4 regions of the Bacillus sp. BC05(2025) genome follow, and region 1 is predicted to be linked to each of the others. Evidence: riboswitches for the same ligand, from Rfam matches in the RefSeq annotation. Region 1 holds a riboswitch; each other region holds the start of a gene.
The links. Region 1 has a riboswitch for thiamine pyrophosphate ahead of thiC (phosphomethylpyrimidine synthase ThiC). Riboswitches for the same ligand answer to the same signal wherever they lie in the genome.
Positions count from the first base shown of each region.

Region 2: linked by a shared signal. The riboswitch ahead of ACZ76X_RS22840 (MTH1187 family thiamine-binding protein) and the one ahead of thiC (phosphomethylpyrimidine synthase ThiC) in region 1 are both predicted to bind thiamine pyrophosphate.
Region 3: linked by a shared signal. The riboswitch ahead of tenA (thiaminase II) and the one ahead of thiC (phosphomethylpyrimidine synthase ThiC) in region 1 are both predicted to bind thiamine pyrophosphate.
Region 4: linked by a shared signal. The riboswitch ahead of thiM (hydroxyethylthiazole kinase) and the one ahead of thiC (phosphomethylpyrimidine synthase ThiC) in region 1 are both predicted to bind thiamine pyrophosphate.

Region 1 is NZ_JBWYRA010000013.1:75,191-78,384, forward strand. Features, by position in the region: gene lldP (L-lactate permease) at 1-1,604, shown strand, start outside; TPP riboswitch at 1,676-1,791, shown strand; gene thiC (phosphomethylpyrimidine synthase ThiC) at 1,904-3,194, shown strand, end outside.
Region 2 is NZ_JBWYRA010000009.1:94,990-98,183, reverse strand. Features, by position in the region: gene ACZ76X_RS22845 (methyl-accepting chemotaxis protein) at 1-1,207, shown strand, start outside; TPP riboswitch at 1,269-1,370, shown strand; gene ACZ76X_RS22840 (MTH1187 family thiamine-binding protein) at 1,471-1,791, shown strand; gene ACZ76X_RS22835 (ABC transporter permease) at 1,763-2,536, shown strand; gene ACZ76X_RS22830 (ABC transporter substrate-binding protein) at 2,533-3,194, shown strand, end outside.
Region 3 is NZ_JBWYRA010000001.1:128,830-132,023, forward strand. Features, by position in the region: gene pdxR (MocR-like pyridoxine biosynthesis transcription factor PdxR) at 1-75, shown strand, start outside; gene ddlB (D-alanine--D-alanine ligase) at 198-1,112, shown strand; TPP riboswitch at 1,187-1,292, shown strand; gene tenA (thiaminase II) at 1,416-2,105, shown strand; gene ACZ76X_RS00665 (heterocycloanthracin/sonorensin family bacteriocin) at 2,502-2,801, shown strand.
Region 4 is NZ_JBWYRA010000009.1:100,819-104,012, forward strand. Features, by position in the region: gene thiE (thiamine phosphate synthase) at 1-573, opposite strand, end outside; gene thiM (hydroxyethylthiazole kinase) at 590-1,396, opposite strand; TPP riboswitch at 1,469-1,578, opposite strand; gene topB (DNA topoisomerase III) at 1,847-3,194, shown strand, end outside.

The DNA of each region.
Region 1 (3,194 bases):
TCGCACTTATTCCGATTATCTTTTTTTTCTTAGCGTTAGCAGTTTTCCGCATGAAGGGGTATGTGGCAGGTTTTATTACAGTTGTACTTACAATTTTAGTGGCATTATTCGCTTATAAGATGCCGTTCACAATGGCGATGGCAGCGACCGGATATGGTTTTTTATACGGACTATGGCCAATTGCTTGGATTATCATTATGTCGGTATTTTTATATAAAATATCTGTGAAAACAGGTCAATTTGATGTCATTCGTGCATCCGTATTATCCATTACGAATGACCATCGTTTACTTGTTATTTTAATCGGTTTTTCATTCGGAGCATTTTTAGAAGGAGCAGCAGGATTTGGTGCACCAGTAGCGATTACGGCAGCGCTTCTTGCAGGTCTTGGATTAAATCCTTTATATGCAGCGGGTCTTTGCTTAATCGCAAATACGGCACCGGTAGCGTTCGGAGCGATGGGAATTCCGATTACAGTTGCTGGACAAGTAACTGGTATTGATCCACATAAAATTGGACAAATGGCTGGACATCAATTACCGTTCTTATCATTATTTGTTCCGTTCTTCATCGTATTTTTAATGGATGGATTTAAAGGGGTAAGACAAACATGGCCTGCTCTATTTGTAGCGGGTAGTTCATTTGCAATTACGCAGTTCATTACAGCGACATTCTTAGGACCAGAACTTCCGGATATTACGTCAGCACTAGTAAGTTTAGTGAGTTTATCGCTATTCTTAAAAGTTTGGCAGCCGAAAGAAATTTATCAGTCTAAACAAGCAAATAGTGAAGTAGCTGCGACAACGACGGCAACATCTATGCCGAAACTAACAGTAGGAAAAGTTGTAAAAGCATGGTCTCCATTTATTATTTTAACTGTGATGGTAGTCATTTGGAGTCAAAGCTTCTTTAAAGCGTTATTTGCTCCAGGCGGCGCATTGGAAAGCCTCGTGTTTAAGTTTGAAATTCCAGGCTTACACAATTTAGTAATGAAAGCAGAGCCAATTGTAAATAAACCAACGCCTTACGAGGCGATTTTGAAGTTTGATGTACTATCAGCAACAGGAACAGCAATCTTAATTGCTTGTATCATTTCTATCTTTATTTTGAAAATGAGTGCAAAAGATGCAGTAGCGACATTTAAAGAAACGTTAAATGAGCTTAAAATGCCAATTCTATCTATCGGATTCGTATTAGGATTTGCATTTATTGCAAACTATTCTGGTTTATCTTCTACATTAGCGTTAGCGCTTGCAGGAACTGGAGCACTATTCCCGTTCTTCTCACCATTCTTAGGTTGGATTGGGGTATTCTTAACAGGGTCTGATACGTCAGCAAATGCACTGTTCTCGAATTTACAAGCGATTACAGCGCAGCAAGTCGGTGTATCTGAAGTACTTCTTGTTGCAGCAAATACAACGGGCGGTGTAACAGGAAAAATGATTTCTCCGCAATCGATTGCAATTGCTTGTGCAGCAGTTGGACTTGCTGGAAAAGAATCAGATTTATTCCGCTTTACAGTGAAGCATAGTTTATTCTTCGTAATTATTGTTGGTATTATGACGTATGTACAGGCATATTATTTAACGTGGATGATTCCATAAGTAACAAAAGAAATAAACTTTGCATTTTTCAGATTATCGTGTATGATGAGAAAGTATTGAAAATTAAATCAGTGATAAACTAGGGGTGCCTAACGTATGCGTAGGCTGAGAGAGAAGCGCGTGAACTTCTTAACCCTTTGGACCTGATCTGGCTCGTACCAGCGTAGGGAAGTTAACGGCTTTACATAATGATGTCTTTATGAGCCAGGTCCTTATTTTTTTATGGACCTGGCTCTTTTTATTTTGGCATACGCTGGCCATATCTCGTCCTTGTCACGTACAGGGGGGCAACAAAGGTTATGAAACAATCTGTTTCATCTGAGCAAATTGAATTGAAATCGAGTTTACCGGGAAGTAAGAAAGTATATGTGGATGGGCCACGCGCGGGTATGAAAGTGCCGATGCGTGAGATTGAACAAAGTGAAACGAACGGCATTCCGAATCCGCCAATTCGTGTATATGATACGAGCGGTCCTTATACAGATCCTGCGTATAAAGTGGAGCTGGAAAAGGGGTTGCAGGCGCCGCGCCACTCTTGGATTCTAGAGCGCGGGGATGTAGAAGCATACGAAGGGCGCGAAGTGAAACCAGAGGATGACGGTGTGAAGGTAGCTTCAAAACATACACCTGTTTTCCCGCAAATGGGTCGCAAACCGCTTAGAGCGAAGCAAGGTGCAAATGTTACGCAAATGCACTATGCACGTAATGGCATTATTACGTCTGAGATGGAATATGTTGCGATCCGTGAAGGAGTAGAGCCTGAGTTTGTTCGTAAGGAAATCGCGGAAGGTCGAGCTATTTTACCAGCAAATATTAACCATCCGGAAGCAGAACCGATGATTATTGGACGTAACTTCCATGTGAAGGTCAATGCAAATATCGGAAACTCTGCTGTATCCTCTTCTATCGCAGAAGAAGTAGAGAAGATGACGTGGGCAACGCGCTGGGGTGCAGATACGATTATGGATTTATCTACAGGTAAAAATATTCATACGACACGTGAGTGGATTATTCGTAACGCGCCTGTACCAGTTGGAACTGTACCAATCTATCAAGCGCTGGAGAAAGTAAATGGAATTGCAGAAGATTTAACGTGGGAAGTGTATCGTGATACGTTAATTGAGCAAGCGGAGCAAGGCGTTGATTACTTTACAATTCACGCGGGCGTATTACTTCGCTACATTCCGATTACTGCAAAGCGTACGACGGGTATCGTTTCACGCGGTGGTTCGATTATGGCACAGTGGTGTTTATTCCATCATAAAGAAAACTTCTTGTATACTCATTTTGAAGAAATTTGTGAAATTATGAAGCAGTACGACGTTTCGTTCTCTCTTGGAGATGGATTACGTCCAGGTTCGATTGCAGATGCAAATGACGAAGCGCAATTCTCTGAACTTGAAACACTTGGTGAATTAACGAAGATTGCTTGGAAGCATGATGTGCAAGTGATGATTGAAGGACCTGGGCATGTACCGATGCACTTAATTAAAGAGAATATGGAGAAAGAACTTGATATTTGTCAGGGTGCGCCGTTTTACACACTTGGGCCATTAACGACAGATATTGCACCAGGTTATGACCATATTA
Region 2 (3,194 bases), on a different contig from region 1:
TATTGTGGCAATTGTTGCAGCCGATGTAGATGCTTCTATTGTTCCTATTACAAAAGAAAAATTCATTATACAAGGTTTAATGTTTATTTGTATTTCTGTTTTAATTGCAACTGTTATTCAATTTTTAATTGTACGTAACGCTCTTGCTCCATTACGGGATTTACGTGAAGGATTGCGCAGAATCGGTGAAGGTGATTTGAGTATTAAATTGGAGGAAAGACCAGATGATATTGGTATTATTAATTCGTATTTTAATAATACTATCGAGAAGTTTAAAGGAATTATAGATAAAGTGAAGCAGACAGCAGAACAGGTTTCCTCATCTTCACAAGAATTGTCAGTGAGTACGAAAGAAAATAGCATGGCAGTCCAAGGAATCGTAAGTTCTATAGTTGAGTTAAGGGCTGGCGTTCAATTACAAGAAACGTCAGTACCAAAGTATTTAGATATTGTATATGAAATGGAAGATAGGATGGAAGAGATAACTAATATTGCAAAGCAAATGACGAAAGAGTCTGAAGGTACGAAGCATCATTCAGTAAAAGGAAATGGTATTATTGAACAGACGATGAATCAAATGAACATAATACAAAATGCAGTACAAAATTTATCTTCTATCATTCATTCTTTGGAAACGAGATCAAAAGAAATTAGTGATATTGTAAATGTAATTACGAGTATTTCAAATCAAACGAATTCGCTAGCTTTACATGCTTCTATCGAAGCTTCACATGGTGAGGCAACCGGAAAGGGATTTGCCGTTGTTGCTGATGAAGTACGTAAATTAGCAGAGCAGACGGAAGTATCAGCAAAAGATATAGCGAAATTAATAGAGGAAACACAAGTTGAAACAGAAGAAGCTGCTGTTTCAATACAAAAAGCTTCAAAAGAAGTAGAATCCGGAATGAAACTTTTTCAAAGTAGTGGTGCTTTCTTTGAAAAAATTTCAAAATCTGCACAATCTGTTACAAATCAAGTTAGAGTTGTTTCTAGTAATTCAAGTGATATATTGCAAAATAGCCAAAATATTGTTCGTGTTGTAAATGAACTATCACTTATTGCAAATACGTATGCAAATAGTAGTAATAATATTGAAGAAAGTTTGAAAGAACAGGAAATGTCTGTACAAGATATTGCTGAATTAGCTAGTTCTTTAAGCTGGCTTTCACAGGAGTTACAAGAGTTAATAGGGGAATTCAAAAGTTAATTGAAATGATTATACGTGCTTTTGTTTGTTCAATAAAATAAATCATGCTACAATGAAAACGAATTAAGGACCGGGGAGCCAATTGGCTGAGAGGATGTAAACAAACATCGACCCTCAACCTGATCTGGATAATGCCAGCGTAGGGAGTTACTTAAAGTAATGTAGCATATGTTATTCTATAATAACTTGCATACAAGGCTTTCCTACGCAGTAGGAAAGCCTTTTCTTGTTTTAATATTTCATTTTATAAGGGGGATTTTACTATGTCACAACAAGTTACAATTTCATTTTCAGTAGTACCACAAGCGAAGAACAAAGATGTGTATTCTGTTGTTGATAAAGCAATTGAGGTTGTACAACAATCGGGAGTTCGTTATGAAGTAGGGGCAATGGAAACAACGCTGGAAGGAGAATTAGATGTACTTCTTGATGTCATTAAACGTGCACAACAAGCATGTGTGGATGCTGGAGCAGAAGAAGTAATTACTTCTATTAAAATCCACTATCGTCCAAGCACTGGTGTAACGATAGATGAAAAAGTTTGGAAGTACCGTGATGAATATGCAAAACCAGAAGCAATCTAAACTAATTACAACAATTTGGCTTATCCTTCTCATTGCGATATGGGAAGGATCTGTTTCATTATTTAAAATTGAACCTTGGATTTTACCGAAGCCTTCAGCCATTGTTCAAGAATTAATTGGAATGAAAGATTTACTATTACCAAATACGATACAAACGCTGCAAGAGGTTATAATTGGACTGTTCATTGCGATTTTAATTGGGACAAGTATTGCAATTATTATGGATGTTATCCCTTTATTTCGTATTTTAATAAATCCGTTGCTTGTTATTTCGCAGACAATTCCAATCGTTGTACTTGCACCGTTATTTATTATTTGGTTTGGATATGGAATGCTACCGAAAGTAATGGTAGTCATACTCGTTTGTTTCTTTCCGATTGCGCTTAGCATTTTAGAAGGTTTTCAAACGGTAGATAAAAATATGTTGAAGTTGTTGCAAACGATGAAGGCAACGAAATGGCAAGTTTATCAGAAAGTAAAGTTTCCAGCAGTGCTTCCATACTTTTTTTCAGGGTTAAAAATTGCAGTTACATATAGCGTAATGGGAGCGATTATTGGAGAATGGCTCGGTGCCAGTGAAGGATTAGGAGTTATGCTTACGAGGGCTACGAAATCCTTTTTAACAGCCCGAGTATTTGGTGTTGCAGCAATTATTGTTATGGTGACATTATGTCTGTATTTTATCGTGGAGTTTATGGCAAGAATAACAGCACCATGGATATATAGAAAGGACGGCAGAAAATGAAAAAAGGTTTAAAAGTTATGTTGGCTGCCTTATTAGCGGTAGGTGTGGTTGGATGTAATCCGACCAAGAAAGAAGAAAGTGCAAGTAAAGATCAAAAAGTAAAAGTAGTATTAGATTGGTTTCCGAATACGAATCATACTGGCTTATATGTAGCGCAAGCGAAAGATTATTATAAAAAGCAAGGCTTAGATGTAGAAATTATTCAGCCTGGTGATAATGTGACAGCGGAGCAAATGATAGCTTCAGGAAAAGCTGACTTCGCAATAAGCGCACAAGAAAATGTAACGCTGGCTCGTGTGGAAGGTATTCCTGTTGTGTCTGTAGGAGCGATTATTCAGCATAACACTTCAGCTTTTGCATCGCTTAAGAAAGATAACATGACTTCACCGAAAGATTTTGAAGGCAAACGTTACGGAGGCTGGGGAGGACCAGCAGAAGAAGCTACATTAAAGACAATTATGGAGAAAAATCAAGCTGATTTTAATAAAGTTGAAAAAATCATCTTAGGACAAACAGATTTCTTTAAATCAATCGGTCGAGATGCAGACTTTGAATGGATTTATTACGGATGGGATGGAATTGAAGCGAAGCGCCAAGGAAAAGAGTTAAATACGATTATGGTGAAAGACCTAGATCCAGCGCTTGATTTCTATAGTCC
Region 3 (3,194 bases), on a different contig from region 1:
CGATTAGGATTTTCACGTTTGAAAGAAGAAGAAATAGTTCGGGGAATCAAAATAATCGGTGATACAATAAAGTGAAGCTTTAATCAGTGGGGGGGTGTTCATCCCACACCTAACTGCATTGCTTCCGCTGAATTTTGAGGTGGGGGTCTTACTGCCTGTTAATGCGGGATAAAAAAATGAAATTTGGAGTTGAGGAAATGAGAATTGGCGTTATTATGGGGGGAGTATCCTCTGAAAAACAAGTATCAATTATGACTGGAAATGAAATGATTGCAAATTTAGATGAAAATAAATATGAAATCGTACCGATTACGTTAAATGAAAAAATGGATTTAATCGAAAAAGCGAAAGACATTGATTTTGCATTACTCGCATTACACGGAAAATACGGAGAAGATGGAACTGTTCAAGGGACACTTGAAAGTTTAGGTATTCCTTATAGCGGAAGCAATATGTTATCTAGCGGTATATGTATGGACAAAAATATTTCGAAAAAGATTTTACGTTATGAAGGTATAGAAACACCTGATTGGATTGAACTTACAAAAATGGAGGATCTAAATGTTGATGAACTAAATCAGTTAGGATTTCCGTTAGTGGTAAAACCAAACTCTGGTGGCTCAAGTGTCGGGGTAAAGATTGTCTATAATAAAGACGAATTAATTTCAATTCTGGAAACTGTATTTGAATGGGATTCGGAGGTAGTAATAGAGAAATATATAAAAGGTGACGAGATTACATGTTCCATTTTTGATGGAAAACAATTACCTATCATTTCAATTCGACATGCGGCTGAGTTCTTTGATTACAATGCGAAATATGATGCTGCTAGTACAATTGAAGAAGTTATCGAACTTCCAGCTGAACTGAAGGAACGTGTAAACAAAGCTTCACTGGCTTGCTATAAAGCATTAAAGTGCAGCGTTTATGCAAGGGTGGATATGATGGTGAAGGATGGTATTCCATATGTAATGGAGATTAATACATTACCAGGGATGACGCAAGCGAGTTTACTACCAAAAAGTGCAGCTGCAGCGGGAATTGAATATAGTAAACTATTAGATATGATTATTGAAACTTCATTAAGAGTAAGAAAAGAAGAAGGCTTTTAAGTAGCGGTATCATAAATGATTTTTGACAGTTACATGAAGTATGTTATGATGAATACAATACGAAAATTAAATATTTTATCCACTAGGGGGGCCTATTATAGGCTGAGATCAAATTGGAATTTGAGACTCTTAGTACCTGATCTGGTTAATGCCAGCGTAGGGAAGTGGGAAAGACATTGCTATTTTATGAATAAAAACTGTCACTTTCACTTTCTTTACGCCTGTAAAGAAAGTTTTTTTGTTTTACAGATATAATAATGGTGGGTAAATACTTAAATTTCATACATAATTGGAGGGATTTAAATGACTTTTTCACAATCATTACGTAAAGAAGTAGACTCAATTTGGGAAGCTAGTTTTCATCATCCTTTTGTAAAAAAACTTGGTGAAGGAACGTTAGATTTAGCTAGTTTTCGCTATTATGTGCTTCAAGATTCGTATTATTTGAGTCACTTTGCTAGAGTACAAACTTTAGGAGCTGCAAAAGCATTGGAATTAGAAACGACAGCTCGTATGGCACACCATGCTCAAAATACATATGAAGCGGAATTATCCTTACATGAGAATTTTGCGAAGAAACTAGGGATCACACAAGAAGAAAAAGATAATTTTATTCCTGCTCCAACTGCATACGCATATACTTCACATATGTATCGTGCTGCGTATGAAGGACATTTAGGTGATATCATTGCAGCAATTTTACCTTGCTATTGGTTGTATTATGAAATTGGTGAGCGTTTAAAAGAGTGTCAGCCAGAAGAGCCAATTTATAACGAATGGATTTCTGCTTACGGATCTGATTGGTTCCGTACATTAGTTGAAGAGCAAATTACACGGTTAGATACTATCGCTGAAAAAGTAACAGAGGCAGACCGAAATCGAATGAAACAACATTTTATTATAAGTAGTCAATATGAATATTCATTTTGGGAAATGGCCTATACATTAGAAAAGTGGCCGGTAAGTATAGAAGAGAAAAACGTAATAGGATAAAGACAAGAGGTATTGCAAAAGGCGCATCAATCTAAGTGCGTCTTTTTTCAATTTATCCCGCGTTAACGGACAGTAAAACTCCCACCTCAAAATTCAGTTGGAGCAAAGAAGTTAGGTGGGAGTCGGGCTGTCCGTTAACGTCCGATTGGTGAGGGCTGATAATCAGTGGGGGGTGAACAAAACCCCCACTGATTAAAGTTTCACTTTATAAAAATGAGCCCGTGGAAAAATAACCGAAAAATAGGTACATGAACAAGATACATCATCTAGTGATAGGTCATATTTTGTAGGTGTACGTATTGAACTTAGTTTATAGCGCTATTTCTACTAAGATTTAACAAACAGAAATATAGGAAAGCGTCAAAAGGTTATAGTTAATAAAAGGAGGTCATGAAAATGAATCAATTCCAACAAGAACTACAAGCGTTAAGCCTTAATGATTACCAGTCTGGAAATGTTGTGTATTGGGACCAGCAAAACCAATATCCATATTACTATATTGAAGATGGTGCTCGTCGCTGTGGCGGCTGTGGTGGATGTGGCGGTCGTTGCGGCGGATTTCGTTGTGGTGGATTCCGTTGTTTTGGTTGCTTCGGTTGTTTTGGTTGTTTTAGTTGTGGAGGTTGTGGCAGCTGTGGTAGTTGCTCTAATTGTTTTAATGGTACTTCTGATGCTATTGTAATATATGAATATTGACTACGAATATTCATATAAAATATTAGCTTTATACATGTACATGTCGACAAAGAATATAGCGCCATCGCTAGTGGATATATTCAATCATTCAAGTAAAAGAGTAACTCTTACCTTACTCTTTGTTCATATAATATAGGCTTGTTAGCGGAAATCCAAGACTCTTTATATTGAGAAATCAAGAAAAATCATTTTAAAGAGTCTTATCTTTTTTTCATACATTAAAGAGAAGCTAGCAAAAGCTAACTACTCGACCCTAGGGTATGAAGGGAATAAGAAACTGTATTTTGTGTTATAGACAGAATGTTTTGTTTTATTGAAGGGATAGATATTCATATTTTTTAAAATTAACGATACTATCCATGTAATATACGAAATATTTAAATTTTATAAGAG
Region 4 (3,194 bases), on a different contig from region 1:
ACCGTCTGCACCCGCTTCTATAACTGAAGCTGTATTGTCAATTGTAATGCCGCCAATCCCGACGATCGGTATTGTAATTCCTTGTTCTCTAAAATGAGCTAAACCTTTCGTTCCTTGCACAGCTTTCGTATCTTTTTTCGTATTCGTTGGGAAAATAGGGCCGACACCTAAATAATCAGCTCCGTTTTCAATCGCCCAGCGTGCTTCTTCAATTGTATGTGTAGATACACCAACAATTTTATCCCCCATTTTTTCACGAACAGAAGTAATCCCTTCATCATCTTGTCCAACATGTACGCCATCTGCATCTAACTCAAGAGCTAGCTCCACATCATCATTTACGATAAACGGTACACCGTACTCCTTACAAATTGCTTGTAGTTCTTTTGCGAAACAAATGTGTTTCTCTCCCGTTAAAGCGCCTGCGCCCTTTTCACGAAATTGAAAAATTGTTATACCGCCTTCAAGTGCATCTCTCAATACTTGCAGTGGATCCTTCGTACAATTGTTACTTCCCATAATAAAATATACTGATAACAACCTAGACATTTCTGCCTTTGAAATACGCGACATTTATTTTCCCTCCTTATTATATAACCTCAATCTTCCCATACTTCTCTATATCACCTGAAGTAGTATTCGCTAACTGATTTAAAAATTCAATTTGGAAACTACCAGGTCCTTTTTCCACCGTCTTGGCAGCTGCCAGTTCCGCAGCTACACCATAAAATGTTAATGCTGCTACTGCCGCCTTTACATAATCCTTTTCTACCGCTACAAATGCTCCTATTACAGAAGTTAGTAAACAACCAGTTCCCGTAACTTTCGTTAAAATAGGGTGACCATTTTGAATAAGGATTGTTCGCTCTCCATCTGTAACAACATCTTCTTTTCCAGTAATTACCGCAACTGTATTTAGTTCATCTGCTGCCTGTTTTGCAATACTTACGACATTGCCATTCCCAGCACCAGCGTCTACTCCTTTAATTTCCCATCTCTCATTAATAACGTTCGCTATTTCAGCTGCATTTCCGCGAATAATTGCTAACTCGATTTCAGCCGGAATATGTCTCGCAACTTCTGTTCGATACGATGTTGCTCCTGCACCAACTGGATCAAACAGTACTGGTACATTGTTCACATTTGCTGATTTACCAGCAAGTAACATCGCTTCTACCTCGTCAGGACGAAGTGTACCCATGTTCAAAACAAGCGCCCCAGCAATGCTAGCCATTTCTGCTACTTCTTCTTTTGCATATGCCATTACAGGCGATGCTCCTAACGCTAACAAACCGTTAGCTGTAAAATTTGTGACAACAACATTTGTAATATTATGAACGAGCGGATTAGACTCTCTCACCAAATCCACTACTTTACTAATTTCTTTCATATTCATCCTTCTCATCTCCTAACTATAGTGATGGGAGATACACAAAAAGACACTTTGCGCGTACGCAAAGTGCCTGAACATGTGTTTTTACACTCTCCCTACGCTGGCATTATCCAACAGGTTCAAATGGTCAATGACGGATTAGTCATACTCTCAGTTTGCATCCACAAACTCCCATGTGTTTAGTATTCTTCTACTTCAAAGTCTACTCTTATTCTAGTAAAATAACAAGTTCTTTACTTTTCTATTCAATATAGAAGCAACAAATAAAACAATACGCATAATAACTATCTATTTCTCACAGTCTCATCATGGTGCATATTATGTTCTGTCACCATCATTCACTTTCAAACAGATGTTATCCCATTAAAAAACGTTCAAATCTGGAGCGAAACTGAATCTCAAGAAGATGTATGCTATAGTTAACGTATGGAAATTTGAAAGGATGTTTTAAATATGTCAAAAAGCGTTGTAATCGCTGAAAAGCCTTCCGTTGCACGTGATATTGCTCGCGTACTGAAGTGCGATAAAAAAGGAAATGGTTACCTTGAAGGTAGTAAATATATTGTAACTTGGGCTTTAGGTCATCTTGTTACATTAGCAGATCCAGAAAGCTATGATGTGAAATATAAAAAGTGGAATTTAGAAGATTTACCTATGCTACCTGAGCGTTTGAAATTAACGGTTATTAAACAAACTGGGAAACAATTTAATGCTGTAAAAAGTCAGCTACTTAGAAAAGATGTAAATGAAATTATTGTAGCAACAGACGCTGGGCGTGAAGGAGAATTAGTCGCTCGTTGGATTATTGATAAGGTTCGAATTAACAAACCAATTAAACGTCTATGGATTTCATCCGTTACTGATAAAGCAATTAAAGATGGTTTTGCAAATTTAAAACCAGGTAAAGCATATGACAATTTATACGCTTCAGCAGTTGCACGTTCAGAAGCTGACTGGTATATCGGTCTTAACGCGACTCGCGCTTTAACGACTCGCTTTAATGCCCAGCTGAATTGCGGCCGTGTGCAAACACCTACTGTCGCTATGATCGCTAATCGTGAAGATGAAATAAAGAACTTCAAAGCTCAAACTTACTACGGTATCGAAGCGCAAACAACTGATAAGTTAAAATTAACTTGGCAAGATGCAAACGGCAATAGCCGTAGTTTTAATAAAGAAAAAATTGATGATATTGTAAAAGTTTTAGATAAGCATAATGCTACTGTTGTGGAAATTGATAAAAAACAGAAGAAGTCATTCTCTCCTGGTCTTTACGATTTAACTGAATTACAACGTGATGCAAATAAAAAGTTCGGTTACTCTGCGAAAGAAACATTAAACATTATGCAGAAATTGTATGAGCAACATAAAGTGCTAACATACCCTCGTACAGATTCACGCTATATTTCATCTGATATTGTTGGAACACTTCCAGAACGTCTAAAGGCGTGCGGAGTTGGAGAGTACCGTCCTTTAGCACATAAAGTATTACAAAAGCCTATCAAGGCTAATAAATCATTTGTTGATGATAGTAAAGTAAGCGATCATCACGCAATTATTCCGACAGAAGGATACGTTAATTTCTCTGCCTTCACAGATAAAGAACGTAAAATTTATGATTTAGTTGTCAAACGTTTCTTAGCCGTTTTATTCCCAGCATTCGAATACGAACAACTAACGTTACGCACAAAAGTTGGCAATGAAACGTTCATTGCACGCGGAAAAACAATTTTACATGCCGGCTGGAAGGAAGTATACGAAAATCGCTTTGAAGATGATGATGTAACAGATGACGTAAAAG